3 regions of the Streptomyces sp. NPDC050264 genome follow, and region 2 is predicted to be linked to each of the others. Evidence: riboswitches for the same ligand, from Rfam matches in the RefSeq annotation. Region 2 holds a riboswitch; each other region holds the start of a gene.
What was found. A riboswitch is a leader RNA that binds a small molecule or an ion and turns the genes downstream of it on or off. The one in region 2 is predicted to bind cobalamin.

Region 1 (5,199 bases), on a different contig from region 2:
GACAGACCGGTGATGGTGAGGTTGTAGAACACCTTGCGCACCGGGTTGGAGAACGCCCACTGGTAGGCGAAGTTCATGAACGTCCCGTCGAGCGTGTCGAACAGGCTCATGCCCGCGGCGAACAGCAGCGGCAGGCACAGGATCGCGTACCACGGCAGACCCGCCGCCGCGCCACTGCCCGCCATCACCATCAACGTCACCTCGGTTGCCGTGTCGAAGCCGAGGCCGAAGAGGAAGCCGAGCGGATACATCTGCCCCGGGCGGGTGATCGATTTGGTGAAGCGGCCGAGGATCCGGTTCATGAACCCCCGTGAGGCCAGGTGCTGTTCCAGCTCCCGCTCGTCGTACGAGCCCTCGCGCATCGCCCGGAAGACCTTCAGGATGCCCAGCAGGGCCACGAGGTTGAGGGCGGCGATGAGGTACAGGAACGTACCCGAGACGGTGGTGCCGACGACGCCGAGCACCTGATGGGTGCTGGACTCGTCGTTCAGCAGGGTGCCCGCGAGGGCCGCGCCGCCCGCCACCAGGGCGGCCATCGCGACGACCACGCTGGAGTGGCCGAGCGCGAACCAGAACCCCACGGAGACGGGCCGCTTGCCGTCCGCCATCAGCTTGCGGGTCGTGTTGTCGATCGCGGCGATGTGGTCGGCGTCGAAGGCGTGCCGCATGCCGAGCGTGTACGCGGTGACGCCGAGGCCGATACCGAAGGCCTTGTTGCCGACCTCGTAGTGCTCGGGGACGACGAGGAGGAACAGCACGCCGAACGCGACGACGTGCAGGGCCGCGATCACCGCGATGAGACCCGCGGTGCGCACGGTGTCCTCGCGGCGCCAGCGGAAAGTGGCAGGGGGGTGCGGGCCGGTGGGCCGCGCAGGGGAGTTCCCGGGCAGGGTCATGCCTTGATCACGCTCCAGCACCTCGTGGAATCACTTTGTGAGATGCCGCGGCCGGTCTCCTGGCTTACGGGCGTGCCACGCCGCTCCTGCCTTCCCAGCGGCCCTGCGGCAGCCAGTGACGTGTGGAGCGGTGCGCTTCGCGCCGGCCCGAGGGCGGCGCGAAACCCGATCACAGTGGCGAGGGCCGCTCCGGACTTGACCCCTGGGGGCCGTCACCGGTCTTCCCGAGCACCACGGCCCGACCACCCTAGTCGACGCACTCCCCGGCGCCGCGGGCGGCTATCGCCCCCGGCGCTCGCGCGACCGCCCGATCTCCTCGTAGGCCTTGTCGCTGCCCTCCCAATGGGAGCCCTCCACCGACTTGCCGGGCTCCAGGTCCTTGTAGACCTCGAAGAAGTGGGTGATCTCCAGGCGGTCGAACTCGGGGATGTCCTCGATGTCCTGGATCGAGGCGTGGCGCGGGTCATGGGCGGGGACACAGAGGACCTTCTCGTCCGGTCCCTTCTCGTCGCTCATCACGAACATGCCGATCGCCCGGCACTCGATGGTGCAGCCGGGGAACGTCGCGTCGTCGGTCAGCACGAGCGCGTCCAGCGGATCGCCGTCACGGCCGAGCGTGCCGTCGATGTAGCCGTAGTCCGCGGGGTACTGGGTCGAGGTGAACAGCATCCGGTCGAGCCGGATACGCCCCAGCTCGTGATCCATCTCGTACTTGTTCCTGGAGCCCTGCGGTATCTCCACGATCACGTCGAACGCGTCGCCGCGCGCCTCGCTGCCGCCCAATGTGGCCTCCTTGCCCCATTGCCGCCCGCTCAGATGCCACCGAGTGTGCGCCGTGCGGGGCGAGGGCGGAACCCCTCGGACCGCGGGGTGTCAGATCTCGGGGGTGATGGGGAATACCAGTTCGGGGCGGTCCCATGCGACGGCGGGCGGCCGCGCGAGCGCGGTCCCGGTGCGCAGCGCGCCCACGCTCCGGTAGAAGCCCTCGGCGGGCGGATGCGAGACGACGCGCACGTGGTCGAGGTCCGCGGCGCGGGCCTCGTCCCGCATGTGGGAGACGAGCAGCCGCCCGATGCCGAGGCCCTGCGCGTCATCGGCGACGAACATCAGGTCCAGCTCCGGCGGGGCGACGATCAGGGAGTAGAAGCCGAGGACCCGGTCGTCCGCGCGGGCGGCCGCGACGAACACCCGGTGCGCCTCGATGTAGTCCGGGCCCACCCGGTAGTCCGCGACCATCGCCGTGTACGGGGCCTCGTAGGCGCGGGAGGCGCGCACGAGCCGGGTGAGGCGCCTGGCGTCGCGCGCCGTGGCGCGCCGCACCGTGACGGCAGGGCCGCTGCCGGCGCGCGTAATGCTCGAGGTCATACAGCGAGTATTACGCATCCGGGGGCGGGGTCAGCCCGTGGGTACCGTCGAGTGGACCTGGCGCAGGAACGCGGCGTTGTCGGGGGTGCGGCGCAGCTTGTCCAGAAGTGCCTCGTAGGACGACTGGCCCTCGCGGCCCTGGAGGGCCCGGCGGAGTCCGCGTACAGCGGTCGACTCGGGGGCGGACAGCAGGAGTTCCTCGCGGCGCGTGCCGGACGGGGTGATGTCGACGGCGGGGTGGACGCGGCGGTCGGCGAGCGCGCGGTCGAGGCGCAGCTCCATGTTGCCGGTGCTCTTGAGCTCCTCGAAGAAGTAGTCGTCGGCGCGCGAACCCGTGTCCACCAGGGCTGTGGCGAGGATCGTCAGGGAGCCGGCCTCCTCGGTGTTGCGGGCCGCGCCGAACAGGCGCTTCGGGCCGATGAGCGCGGCGGCGTCGACGCCGCCGGACAGGGTGCGGCCGCCCGCTGACGCGGCGTTGTTGTGGGCGCGGCACAGCCGGGTGAGGGAGTCGAGCAGGAGCACCACGTCGCGGCCCTGCTCGACGAGGCGCTTGGCGCGCTCGATGGCGAGCTCGGCGAGCGCGATGTGGGCCTTGGCGGGCTGGTCGAACGTCGAGGCGTACACCTCGCCGCGCACGGAGCGCCGCATGTCGGTGACCTCCTCGGGGCGTTCGTCGACGAGCACCACCATCAGATGGGCCTCGGGGTGGTTCACGGCGACCGCGGCGGCGAGCTGCTGCAGCAGGACGGTCTTGCCGGTCTTCGGCGGCGCGACGATCAGGCCGCGCTGGCCCTTGCCGACGGGGGCGAACAGGTCGACGACGCGGCCCCCCAGGCCGCTCGCCGGGCTCTCCAGACGCAGGCGTGCGCTGGGGTGGAGCGGGGTGAGGTCGGCGAAGCGCGGGCGGCCGCGGAGGGCGCCGACGGGGGCGCCGCCGACGGCTTCGACGTGGGTGAGCGTGTGCGGCTTCGCGCACAGGCCGTCCACGAAGTCGCCCTTGCGCAGGCCGAGTTGACGGATGAGAGCGGCGGGTACCTGGACGTCGCGGGACGTCGGGATCAGGTCGCCCGCACGCAGGGAGCCCTGCCCGTTCGCGCCGATGTCGAGGACGCCGGCGGCCTGGACGGGGGCCTTGGGTGTGGTGGAGGCGCGCGGCCTCCCGGTGGTGGTGCTGGGCTTGTCCAGCTCTCCCAGAACGGTGCTGGGCTTTTCCAGAGTGGTGCTGGTCATGGTCGGTCACGGTCCTTTCGCGGACGCTGTTCGTACGCGGGCAGATAAGGGGGGAGGGGATCCGGCGACAGGACGGGGCGGTATGTCACGCCCCGTGGGACGGGCAGGACGGCCCGTGGCCGGGAGGGAACCTGGCAGCGCAGGGGCGGGAGGAACCCGCCGAAAACCTGTTGACCAGGGATGACGCACGCTGTGGCGCAGACCGGAAGAGGTGAGCGCTCAGGCGCTGGGAGACTTGCGAGAGAAGGAATCGGCACCGGCGCCGCAGAAGGGGCGTACACACGTGCCACATGCACAGTAACACCCGACCCCGGGTGCGGGGCAAGAGCGGATTTCCGCGGTCTGCCCACCTATGCTGATCCGCGATGTTCACACCCCAGGGCCCCACCCTTCGCGAGCTGGCCGTTCAGGCGCTGTCGTCGGTCGAGCGCGGCTACGACCTGCTCGCGCCCAAGTTCGACCACACGCCGTTCCGCACCCCCGACATCGTGCTCGATCCGGTCGCGCGGGCACTGCGCGAATTCGGGCCCTACGAGAGCGGGCTCGACCTGTGCTGCGGGACCGGGGCGGGACTCGGTGTCCTGCGCGAGGTGTGCGCGGGCCGCGCTGTGGGCGTCGACTTCAGCGCGGGCATGCTGGAGGTCGCGCGCGACGGCGAACCGACGGCCTCCTGCGTCCGCGGGGACGCCCTCGCCCTGCCCTTCGGGCCCGTCTTCGACCTCGTGGTGAGCTTCGGCGCGTTCGGTCACTTCCTCCCGGGGCAGTATCCCGGCCTGTTCACACAGGTGTGCCAAGTGCTGCGCCCCGGGGGGCAGTTCGCGTTCCCGCTGCCGGCGCCCGCGCGGCCGGGGTCCCGCGGCTACTGGGCGATGCTCGGCTTCGACGGGGTGATGCGCCTGCGCAACGCCGTGTGGCGGCCGCCGTTCGTCATGTACTACCGGCCGTTCCGACTGAGCGATGTGCGAAGGGAGTTGGACCGGGCCGGGTTCGACGTCGCGCTGCGCGCGCTGTCCGAACTGGGCGAGCGGCCCGACGGCAGCCCGCGCTGCCGGCTCGTCGTGGCCACGCGCCGCTCGTAGAGGTTTCTCCGCGGCGCTCAGATGCCGCGGACGAACTCCAGCAGGTCGGCGTCGAACCGCTCCTCGTACTCCCCGTTCAGGCCGTGCGGAGCACCCTCGTACACCTTCAGCGTCGCGTCCTTGACGAGCTGCGCGGTCTTCGGCGCGGCCGCGGCGATCGGCACGATCTGGTCGTCGGAACCGTGCGCGACGAGCGTCGGCACGTCGAACCGGCCGAGGTCGTCGGTGAAGTCCGTCTCCGAGAACTGCCGCACACAGTCGTACGCCGCCTTCACGCCCGCCCGCATGCTCTGCAGCCAGAACGCGTCCCGGATGCCCTGCGACACCGTCGACCCCGGCCGGTTCGCGCCGTAGAAGGGGGCGCTCAACTCGCGGTAGTACTGCGAGCGGTCGCGCCGCACACCGTCGCGGATCGCGTCGAACACCGCCCGCGGCGCGCCCTCCGGGTTGGTGTCCGTGCGCAGCATCAGCGGCGGCACCGCGCCGAGCAGCACCGCGCCCGCGACCCGGGCGGTGCCGTGCCGGCCGATGTACCGGGTCACCTCGCCGCCGCCGGTCGAATGACCCACCACGACGGCGTCGTTGAGGTTCAGGTGCTCGATCAGCCCGGCCAGGTCGTCGGCGTACGT
Region 2 (5,199 bases):
CCGCTACGGCGGCCGATGTCGTCGCCGACCGGCAGCCCGGTCGTCAGCGAGTGCCCCAGGTCGCCGGTGAACAGGTGGCCGAGCCAGTGCCCGAAGCGGGTCCAGGCCGGTTCGTCGAGGCCCAACTGCTGCCGCAGAGCCGCTACTTGTTCGGGTGTGCCGAGTTCGCCGCGCAGCACGTCGGCCGTGTCTCCGGGCAGGAGCGCGCCGACGGCGAACACGGCGACCAGCACCACCAGGCACTGCAGGAGCGCCAGCAGGGAGCGCCGCAGCACGTAGGCGCGCACGTCAGGTGAGGCGGACCCGGTCGAAGCGGGCCCAGTCGTGCGAGTTGGGCGGCGCGGCCCGCAGACCACTGACCGACCGGCTGATGGCGTCGTTGGCGTCGGAGAACGCCCACACCAGGAGCCCGGACTCGGCGCGGGCGATCTTCTGGGCGCGGGCGAGCAGGCTCAGCCGGTCCTGCTCGTCCCGGGTGGTACGGGCCCGGTCGAGCAGCGCGTCGAACTTCTCCGAGGCGTACTGGGTCTGGTTGCGGGCAGCCCCTCCCCGGACCCGCTGCTGCAGGAAGTCGGAGACGGGAAGGGTGGAGCTGGTGTTGAAGGCGGCGACGCCCTTGGTCCTGATCTCGCTGAAGTACGTGCTGGACGCGCGGGTGTTGGCGGTCAGCCTCAGCCCGATCTCCCGCAGGTTCCGTGTCATCAGGTCGGCCGCGGGTTCCCATGCCGCGTCGACCGAGCTGGTCTCCACGGTGAGGTGCAGCCCGTCCGCGCCGGCCTCCTTCACAAGCTTCCTCGCCGTGCCGACGTCCCGTTCCCGGGGCGCGAGGCCGTCGGGGTAGCCGCGCAGGCCCACGCCGAACAAGTCGTTGCCGACCTCGCCGTGCCCGGCCAGCGCGATACGGACCAGCGCCGGCCGGTCGATGCCCAGTTGTACGGCGCGTATCAGCCGTGGATCGGTGAACGGCTCACGGCCGGTGCGCAACAGGAGTTGCTGGGCGGTGGCGCGCTCGGCGGTCAGCAGGCGGGTCGAGCCGTCCTTCTTCAGCCGTTCCACCGAGGCGCCGGCCATGTCGGCCGCGTAGTGCACCTGCCCGGACAGCAGGGCGTTGAGCCGCGCGGACTCCTCGTTCGCGGGGACGATCTCCAGTTCGGCGATGTGCGGAGCGCCGTCCCAGTGGTCCGCCCAGCGCCGGTAGCGGGCGGTGCCGCCGGGGGTGAACGACACGTAGGTGAAGGGACCGGAGCCGATCGGCTCGCGGAAGTCCGTCGTCCCGGCGGGGATGATCTCGGTGCCGGGGCCGGCGAACACGGTGGGGAACTCGAAGTTCGGCGCCTTCAGGACGAAGACGACGGACCGGTCGCCGTCCGCCTTGCTCGCGGTGAAGTCGATCGCGGAGAGCAGCACCTGCGAGGGCGAGCCGACCTCGGGGCCGGCGGCGCGCCGGTAACTGTAGAGAACGTCCTTGGCGGTGACCGGCCTCCCGTCGTGGAACCGGGCCGCACGCAGCCGTACCCGCCACCGGGTACCGGACGCGTCGCTCTCCCAGGACTCCGCGAGCCGCTTGCGCACCGACATGTCGTCGGCGTACGTGCCGAGCGTGTCGTAGAGGGCCTTGGCGCGGGCCTGGTCGACGAAGTTCGGGGCGACGTGCGGGTCGAGGGTCTCCTGCGAGCCGCCCGAGGTGAACGCGGCACGGAACCTGTCGCCGCCTCCCCCGTCCTTCGCGTCGCCGCCGCAGCCGGTGAGCAGTCCGGACGCGGCGAGCGCCAGGGCTCCTCCGGCGGCCAGCACGCCTCGCCTGCCGGGTTCCGGCCGGTGCCCCGGCCCCGTCCGGGCATGCGTCGTCACAGTCGATCCTCTCCGGGGTGTCCTCGCCCCTGACGTCAGACCGGCGACGGGTCAGTCTCCTGGCTTCCGGATCGTCGCTCGCCTCCGCCTTCCCGCCCGCGTCAACGGGCAGTGGCGTGCGGGAGATTCGCTCCCCGGTCACAGTGGCGGGACCGCGCCGGAATCGCACCGGCTTCCTGGTCCCCGTCGCCTTGTGCCCTCATTGTGGCGTACGAGGTGAAGGGCGCGGGAACCCGGTCGCCCCGGGCACCGTTCGGCACGGGGACCGGGCCCCCTGTGCGCGCCTCTCGCGACTCGGCACACAATGTCGATCAGCACGGTCCGGAACGCAGGACCGAGCAGTACGACACGAGAGACCGGCGGTGGCCCGGCCCGCCCCGGAGGCCCGCGAGAGGAAGCACCACCCCATGACAGCGACGCACCTTTCCAACTGGCACGCCTGGCAGACCAGTTGGGACCGCCAGCAGGAGTGGTACATGCCCGACCGGGAAGAGCGCTTCAGGGTCATGGTCGACACGGTCGAGGCCGTGGCGGGCCGCACGCCGCGCGTCCTCGACCTGGCCTGTGGCACCGGCAGCATCTCGGACCGGCTGCTGCGCCGGCTCCCCGACGCCGACGTCACCTGCGTGGACATCGATCCGCTCCTGCTGACCATCGCCCGCGGCCACTTCGCCGGGGACGAGCGCGTGTCCTTCGTCGAGGCCGACCTGACCGACGCCGCGTGGACCGCACGCCTCCCGTATCCGTCGTACGACGCTGTGGTCACCGCCACAGCGCTGCACTGGCTCGACACCGAGCCGCTCGACCGGCTGTACGGCACCCTGGCCGGCCTGCTGCGCGAAGGCGGGGTGTTCCTGAACGCCGACCACATGAAGGACGAGTCCGCTCCCCGCATCAACGCCGCCCTCCACACGCTGCACACCGACCGCCGGACACACCAGCGCCGCCACGGAGCCCTGGACTGGGCCGACTGGTGGGGTGAGGCGGCCCGCGATCCCCTCCTCGCCGAGGCGGCGGCCGAACGTTTCGCGCTGCTCGGCGATCCTCGACAGCCTCGGACCGACCAGCCGCGGCGCGATCGCCCCACCTCGACCCGGTGGCACATCGAGACGCTGCTGCGCCAGGGGTTCACCGAGGCACGCCAGGTGTGGTGCTCGGCGAGCGACGCGCTGGTGGCCGCGCTCCGCTGAGCTTCCGCGGTCCTGCTCCATGGCGGCCCAGGCGTCCGCGACCATCCGGGCGACGTCGCCGCCCCGGCCATCCGGTGCGCCCTCGGCTGGTCCAGCGACGGGATCACAGCCCGCTCCGGTGAGCGCAGGCACCACACGGATCGTGCGGTTGCCGGAGAAATCAACCAGCCTGACAACCTGGGCGGAACCATGTCACCGCAGGCTGGCATGCAGCTCCGCAGGGCCGCCGTGCGTGTACCGCAGAGAGCGTGGTGCGCTGCCGTCGACGTCCGTCACGCCCAGCTGTGCGCCCAGTTCGGCGCCGATGAGCGCCCTGCCGGAAAGGTCCATGAGCTGGTCCGACGCATACAGTGCGGCGATGACCCGGGTCAGGGAGTTGTTGACGGTGGGGCGGCCGCGAAATGGTCGTCGGCTCGGGCCGATCGCAGCGCGATTCTCGTGACCTTCTGATCGGCTGTGCTGATCTCGATCGTGGCGAGGGGATGTCCTCCCGGCGCGATGAGGTACACCGGTTTGTTGTTGACGGTGAGTCGGCAAGCCGACTGAATGCGATCGCGGAAGCGCACGGTCTCGGTGGCGATGTCGACAGCACCGATGACGGCGGTGCGGGCTCCGCGAGGCAGGAGCGCAGCGTCGGCGTCGCGGACGCTGTCGGGCGCGAGCAGTTGGATCATTCTGCGCGTATCCCCGGTTCGGGCCGCTGTCAGGAAGGCTTCGACGATCTGCTGGTCCGGTCGGCTGTTCCGCTCCGAGGCGTGCTGGGCGCCGCCGAGGCGTTGTCGGGCCCTGCTGGCGTGTTTCTTGGCACTGGGCACTGTCCCGCCCAGCACGTGGGCAACTTGGTCGAACGGCATGGAGAACAGGTCATGCAGGACGTACGCGACCCGTTGGGACGGGGTCAACTGGTTCAACAAGACCATGAGCGCCCGGGAGACGTCCTCTGTGCGGAGGAGTGCTTCGTCCGCGGCCAGTTCTGCGGCCGGGATGGCGTCCGCGAGCAGCGGCGCTTGGTTGCGACGGCGTCGGGCACGCAGCTCGTCCAGGCAGACCCTGGCGGTGACGGTCGTGAGCCAGGCCGACGGGTTCTCGATCGATGGTGAGGATCGGGCGGTCATGACCCGCAACCATGCCGTCTGGACGGCGTCTTGGGCGTCATGGGCCGAGCCGAGCATGCGGTGGGCAGCCGACAGCAGATGCGGTCGTGCGGTCTCGAATTCTTCGACCGTGATCGGCATGGGTGTCACCTTTCCGGGCTTGCGGACGTCAGGACGGTCGGTTCAACCCGTTCCTGTTCGCATCCCGAGGAGATGACAACGTCATGAGCCTACAGATGGTGCGGTTCCGCACCGACAGCGGCACGGCTGCCGAGGTCCGGTCGCAACGTGCGAGGGTGTTCGCCGCCCTCCACGCGGCATCACCCCGGGGCGTGGTCCACACGGCGTACTCCAGTGAGTCGGGGCCGGACTTCATCCTGGCCCTCGAGCTGGAGGAGGCAGCGGAGAATCCGTTGGTGGGACTGCCGCAAGCCGCTCAGCTGCGAGACCTGATCAGCCGCGCCGTGGGAGCGCCGGTTCGACCGGAACCGTTTGTCGTCGTGGGGTCGTACCACTCGTGAGCCACGTACTGTTCATCGCCACTGTTGGGTGCGTCGTCGCGAACGCGTTCATTGCGGTCGCGGACTACGTGCGGGCACCGTTCGTGCTGGCGAACTCCGCAGAGGTTCGACTCCCGCCGGCTGCGGTGCCGTACCTGGCGACCCTCAAACTCGCGGGCGCTGCCGGCCTTCTTGTGGGGCTTCTCGGGGTCCGTTGGCTGGGCCTGGCGGCAGGAATCGGCTTGACCGCGTTCTTCATCGGCGCGGTCCTGGCGCACGTCCGCGCACGCGTCTTCCACAACATCGCTTTCCCGGGCGGCTACTTGCTCCTCGCAGTCGCCAGCACCAGCTTCTTCGTGGGCCAACTATGACCCACGCCAACGGCCCCCTCTCCGTGGAAGGTCGCCGCCGGTTGATCGATCGCTGCAAAGCGCGTCCGATTGCGCACATCGCCGCCGAGATGGGCATCTCGTGCGGCATCGAGGACCGGTCAAGCAGCCCGGGGCCGCCGTGCTTTCGCCAGTGGTCCACTCACTTGCATGCGCATGCGCGGGTGGACCCGGA
Region 3 (5,199 bases), on a different contig from region 2:
GCAGGACGTCTACCAGAACGACCTCAACCCGAACCGCGCCACCCGCGGCAAGCTCCTCTTCGAGAAGGGCGAGCAGACGGTCTCCGGGCAGCGGGCCCTCGACTACGTCCGCATCCGGCACGGCATCGGCGACGGCTCCGACATCGGCCGCATCAAACGCCAGCAGGCGTTCGTCTCCAGCCTCATCAAGAAGATCAAGGACGACGGGTTCACCCCCACCAAGCTGCTGCCGCTCGCCGACGCCGCCACCAAGTCGATGACCGTCGACCCCGGCCTCGGCTCGGCGGACAAGCTGCTGAAGTTCGCGATGACGCTGAAGGACGTGGACCTGCACAACACCAAATTCGTCACCATCCCCTGGAAGTACGACGGCGACCGCGTCGCCGTCGTACAGCCGGACGCCGACGCGTTGTGGGCCGCGCTCAAGGACGACCGCACCCTCGACGGAAAGGACGCCGGGGCCAAGAACGGCGGGAAGGCGGCCGCTTCGCCCACCCCCTCGCCCACCGTCCAAGAGGTCTCCGGTGCGGGCGTGTCCGTCGCCGTCTACAACGGCACCATGACCAAGGGCCTCGCCTCCACCGCCGCCGAGGCGCTGACCGACCACGACTTCACCGTCACCGGCACCGCCAACGCGGCCGCCCAGGACCACGCCACCACCACGATCGAGTACGGCCCCGGGCAGCGGACCGACGCCGAGGAAGTCGCCCGTCTCTTCCCCGACGCCGAGGTGCGGGCCGCGGACACGGAGGGCATCGCCGTCGTGCTGGGAGCGGACTACACCGGCAGCGCGTCCCCGTCACCGGCCCCCACGTCCGTCCCCTCCGGCGTGGCCGAGGACGCGCGCTCGGCCGACGAGGACCTCTGCTCCAACCTGTCCTACGGATGACCGCCGGGCAGTTCGGCGCGCACGGTGCGGGCCGCCGTGACCAGGGTCTCCAGGGAGGCCCGCACCTCCGGCCAGCCGCGGGTCTTCAGTCCGCAGTCCGGATTGACCCACAGCCGGGACGCCGGTACGGCCCGAAGTCCCTTGCGCAGCAGGCCGGTCACCTCGTCCGCGTCCGGCACACGGGGGGAGTGGATGTCGTACACGCCGGGCCCCGCCTCGCGCGGGTAGCCGTGCGCGGCCAGTTCGTACGCGACCTGCATGTGGGAGCGGGCCGCCTCCAGGCTGATGACATCGGCGTCGAGGTCGTCGATGGCCCCGACGATGTCACCGAACTCGGCGTAGCACATGTGCGTGTGGATCTGGGTGTCGGGACGCACGCCGCCGGTGGCGAGCCGGAACGCCTCGGTGGCCCACCGCAGATAGGCGGGCCGGTCGGCGGCCCGCAGCGGCAGCGTCTCGCGCAGGGCGGGCTCGTCGACCTGGATCACCGAGGTGCCGTTCGCCTCCAGGTCCCCGACCTCGTCGCGCAGGGCGAGCGCGACCTGGCGCGCGGTGTCGCCGAGCAGCTGGTCGTCGCGGACGAACGACCAGGCGAGCATGGTGACGGGCCCGGTGAGCATGCCCTTGACCGGGCGCGGGGTCAGTGACTGCGCGTACGTCGTCCAGCGCACCGTCATCGGTTCCGGCCGGGAGATGTCACCGGCCAGGATCGGCGGCCGCACGCAGCGGGTGCCGTAGGACTGCACCCAGCCGTGCCGCGTCGCCAGGTATCCGGTGAGCTGTTCGGCGAAGTACTGGACCATGTCGTTGCGTTCCGGCTCACCGTGCACGAGAACGTCGAGCCCGGCCTTCTCCTGGAAGGTGATGACCTCGCCGATCTCCGCCGCGATCCGCTCCTCGTACGCGGCCGTGCCGATCCGCCCGGCCCGCAAGTCCGCTCGTGCGGTACGCAGTTCACCGGTCTGCGGAAAGGAGCCGATGGTCGTGGTCGGCAGCAGGGGCAGGCCGAGATGGGCGCGCTGGGCCGCGGCCCGTTCGGGATATGACGTCGAGCGGCGCGTGCCGGCGTCCATGACGGCGGCGGCGCGGGCCCGCACGGCGGGGTCGCGGGTGATGGGGGAGGCGGCGCGGGAGGCCAAGTCGGCCCGGTTTGCGGCGAGTTCGGCGGTGATGGCACCCGTTCCCCGGGTCAGTCCCTTGGCGAGGGTGACCACCTCGGCCGTCTTCTGCCGGGCGAAGGACAGCCACCGCAGGATCTGCGGATCGAGGTCGCGTTCCCGCGCCGCGTCCAGCGGGACGTGGAGCAGTGAGCAGGAGGCGGCCACGTCGACCCGCTCGGCGAGCCCGAGCAGGGTGCCCAGTGTGGCGAGGGACTTCTCCAGGTCGTTCACCCAGATGTTGCGGCCGTCGACGACGCCGGCGACCAGCCGCTTGCCGGGCAGTCCGCCGGCCGCGGCGAGCGCGTCGAGGTTCGCGGCGGCCGGCCCGGTGAAGTCCAGGGCGAGCCCTTCGACGGGGGCCTTGGCCAGCACCGGGAGGGCGTCGCCGAGACGGTCGAAGTACGAGCCGATCAGCAGCTGCGGACGGTCCGTGAGCGAGCCGAGATCGCGGAACGCCCGCTCGGCTGCGTTCAGTTCGGCCGCGGTGCGGTCCTGGACGAGAGCGGGCTCGTCCAGCTGTACCCAGTCGGCTCCCGCGGCGCGCAGATCGGCGAGCACCCGCGCGTACACGGGCAGCAGCCGGTCCAGCAGGGTCAGCGGCACGAAGTCCGCGGCGACGCCCGGCGCGGGCTTGGCGAGCAGCAGGTAGGTGACGGGGCCGACGAGCACGGGCCGCGGCGTCAGCCCGAGCGCGAGAGCCTCGCGCACCTCCTGGACCTGCTTGGCGGAGTCGGCCGCGAACACCGTGTCAGGACCCAACTCCGGGACGAGATAGTGGTAGTTGGTGTCGAACCACTTGGTCATCTCCAGCGGCGCCACGTCCTGGGTGCCGCGGGCCATCGCGAAGTAGCCGTCGAGGGCGTCCGCGTCGACGGCGGCGCGATGGCGCGCGGGCACGGCCCCCACCATGACGGTCGTGTCCAGGACGTGGTCGTAGTACGAGAAGTCGCCGGCCGGGACCTCGTGGAGGCCGGCGTCCGCGAGGTCCTGCCAGTGTGTGCGGCGCAGTTCGGCGGCGGTGGCGCGCAGCGCGTCGGCGTCGACGCGGCCCTTCCAGTACCCCTCGACGGCCTTCTTCAGTTCCCGGTCGCGCCCCTGGCGCGGGTAGCCGTACACGGTGGCGCGCGCCGATCCGGCTGTGTTCCTGCTGGTCACGGAGATCTCCTTCGCGAGATGAATCCCTGAGATCCCGGCGACGGGACGAGAGACGCGAAGGGGTGACGGACCGGGCGGCCCGGACCGCCGCGAGAGGGCACGGTCGTCCGCCCGATATGTTCGCCGACCCGCCCTCGAGGTCGCCAGGATGTCCGCGCACGCGTCGTACGCACACGGGCAGTTGGCAGGTCTTCGGACTCGCGGGCACGCCTCGTGTCGTACGAGACATCTACTGGCCGTCGCTTCCCAGGCCCTTGGCGGGGCCCAGTGCTGATGACGGCGGTCGTTCCCACTCACCGCTGCGGGGCAGTCCCGGATTCCCACCGGGTTCCCTCTTGCGACGCATCCCGCCTGGCGGACGGGGCGAACCAGCTGCGTCGATCAGCGTACGGGGTCGCCCGCCGGTGCTCAATGCCGACCCGACGACGCCCCGGGCCGGCGCTACCAGGGGGCGGGCCAGGTGCCGGGGCCGCCGCCGCGCCAGTCGATCAGCGGGGACTCCGCCACGTCCGACGCGTCCACGTCGAGTCCGGCCCGGCGCAGGAACTCGGCGACGTCGCGCGGCTCGTGCGCGAGTCCGAGGATCTCGCCGTCCACGCGGACACGGCGCCCTCCGTCGGGCGAGGGCTGGTGGACGATGACCGGTTTGCTCATGCTCCCACCGTCCGGCGTGCCCGCCGCTTGCGCATCCTGAGACCCGGCGCCCCTGAGGCTGGGCGCATCAGGTGACCCGTCCCGCGTGGCGTCACACGTCGTGTGCGGGCCCTTTTCAGGATGGTCGCGTCAGGCGCCGGCGGTCGGCCGCGCACGGCTCGAACAGGAGAGAGAGCCCTGGTGGCCGTCGCCCTCGTCCGCAACGATCCCGCGCCCGCGACCCCGCCACGACAGCGGAACCGTCCACACGGGGACCCCGGCACCGCGGTCGCCGTCGCCGTACCGGCCGCCGTGATGGCGGCCGTGGGGACCTGGGGGCTCGACCGCGACGGGGTGTGGGGCGACGAAGGCGTCACGCTGCAGATGGCCCACCGCACGCTCCCCGAGATCGCCCGCCTGGTGTCGCACATCGACGCGGTGCACGGCCTCTACTACGCGCTGATGCACTTCGTCCTCGCCCCGTATCCGGGCGAAGTGCTGCTGCGGCTGCCCTCGGTGCTGGGAGCGACGCTGACAGCCGGCCTCGTGGGCCTGCTGGGCTCGCGGCTGGCGCGGCCCCGGGTCGGGCTGTGGGCGGGACTGCTGTACGCGGTGACCCCGTTCGTCGGCCGCTACGCACAGGAGGGCCGCTCCTACGCGTTGGTGGCCGCCGGTGTCCTGGCGGCGACCGTCGCGCTGACGCGTGCCGTGCACGAGGGCGGACGACGACGCTGGCCGGCATACGCGCTACTGCTCGTCGGAACAGGGTGGTTGCACGAGATGTCGGTACTCGCCCTGGCGGCGCACGCGTGCACGCTGTGCTGGGCCCGGGTGCCCTGGGCGGTGTGGCGGGCGTGGCTGGCGACGGTGGCCTGCGTGACGATCTCGCTGCTGCCGCTCCTCTTCGTCTCGCACGGGCAGAGCGCCCAGGTCGCCTGGCTGGACGTGCCCGGCAGGGAACAGGTGCGCGGCCTGGCGTACTCCTTCGCCGGCCCCACCGAAGCGGTGTGCGCCGTCGTGCTGGCGTTCGTGGCGGTGGGCGTCTGCGCGTCGCTTCCCCGCCGGGGGCGGCTGTCGTTGCGCGGGGTGGCGTTGCCGTTGGCGGTCGTGCCGCCCGCCGTGCTGCTGGGCATCTCGCAGTACCAGCCGCTCTACTACGACCGCTATCTGCTGTTCTGCCTGGCAGGCGTTCCGCTGCTCGCGGCCGCGGGCGCGGAACGGATCGTGCGGCTGGTGCCCGGGCCGAGGAGCCCTCGGCGCCCGGCCCCGGGCCTGCTGCTCGCGGCGGGCGGCGCGGTCGTGGTGGGGGTGTCGTTCCTCGCGCAACTGCCGGTGCATGAGCACGACCGCGGGCCGTCGGCG

Region 1: linked by a shared signal. The riboswitch ahead of AB0J02_RS23815 (HoxN/HupN/NixA family nickel/cobalt transporter) and the one ahead of AB0J02_RS12120 (ABC transporter substrate-binding protein) in region 2 are both predicted to bind cobalamin.
Region 3: linked by a shared signal. The riboswitch ahead of metE (5-methyltetrahydropteroyltriglutamate--homocysteine S-methyltransferase) and the one ahead of AB0J02_RS12120 (ABC transporter substrate-binding protein) in region 2 are both predicted to bind cobalamin.

Annotation. Positions count from the first base shown of each region.
Region 1 covers NZ_JBFAKV010000013.1:104,048-109,246, reverse strand. Annotated here, with positions in the region: gene AB0J02_RS23815 (HoxN/HupN/NixA family nickel/cobalt transporter) at 1-896, opposite strand, end outside; cobalamin riboswitch at 928-1,147, opposite strand; gene AB0J02_RS23810 (inorganic diphosphatase) at 1,176-1,679, opposite strand; gene AB0J02_RS23805 (GNAT family N-acetyltransferase) at 1,770-2,261, opposite strand; gene rho (transcription termination factor Rho) at 2,292-3,491, opposite strand; gene AB0J02_RS23795 (class I SAM-dependent methyltransferase) at 3,857-4,570, shown strand; gene AB0J02_RS23790 (alpha/beta hydrolase) at 4,588-5,199, opposite strand, start outside.
Region 2 covers NZ_JBFAKV010000006.1:61,374-66,572, reverse strand. Annotated here, with positions in the region: gene AB0J02_RS12125 (ABC transporter permease) at 1-287, opposite strand, end outside; gene AB0J02_RS12120 (ABC transporter substrate-binding protein) at 289-1,851, opposite strand; cobalamin riboswitch at 1,904-2,032, opposite strand; gene AB0J02_RS12115 (class I SAM-dependent methyltransferase) at 2,259-3,041, shown strand; gene AB0J02_RS12110 (hypothetical protein) at 3,234-3,371, opposite strand; gene AB0J02_RS12105 (sigma-70 family RNA polymerase sigma factor) at 3,410-4,276, opposite strand; gene AB0J02_RS12100 (hypothetical protein) at 4,360-4,656, shown strand; gene AB0J02_RS12095 (DoxX family protein) at 4,653-5,006, shown strand; partial or broken gene AB0J02_RS12090 (IS481 family transposase) at 5,003-5,107, shown strand.
Region 3 covers NZ_JBFAKV010000036.1:438-5,636, reverse strand. Annotated here, with positions in the region: gene AB0J02_RS39570 (LCP family protein) at 1-889, shown strand, start outside; gene metE (5-methyltetrahydropteroyltriglutamate--homocysteine S-methyltransferase) at 880-3,204, opposite strand; cobalamin riboswitch at 3,370-3,592, opposite strand; gene AB0J02_RS39560 (hypothetical protein) at 3,646-3,858, opposite strand; gene AB0J02_RS39555 (glycosyltransferase family 39 protein) at 4,039-5,199, shown strand, end outside.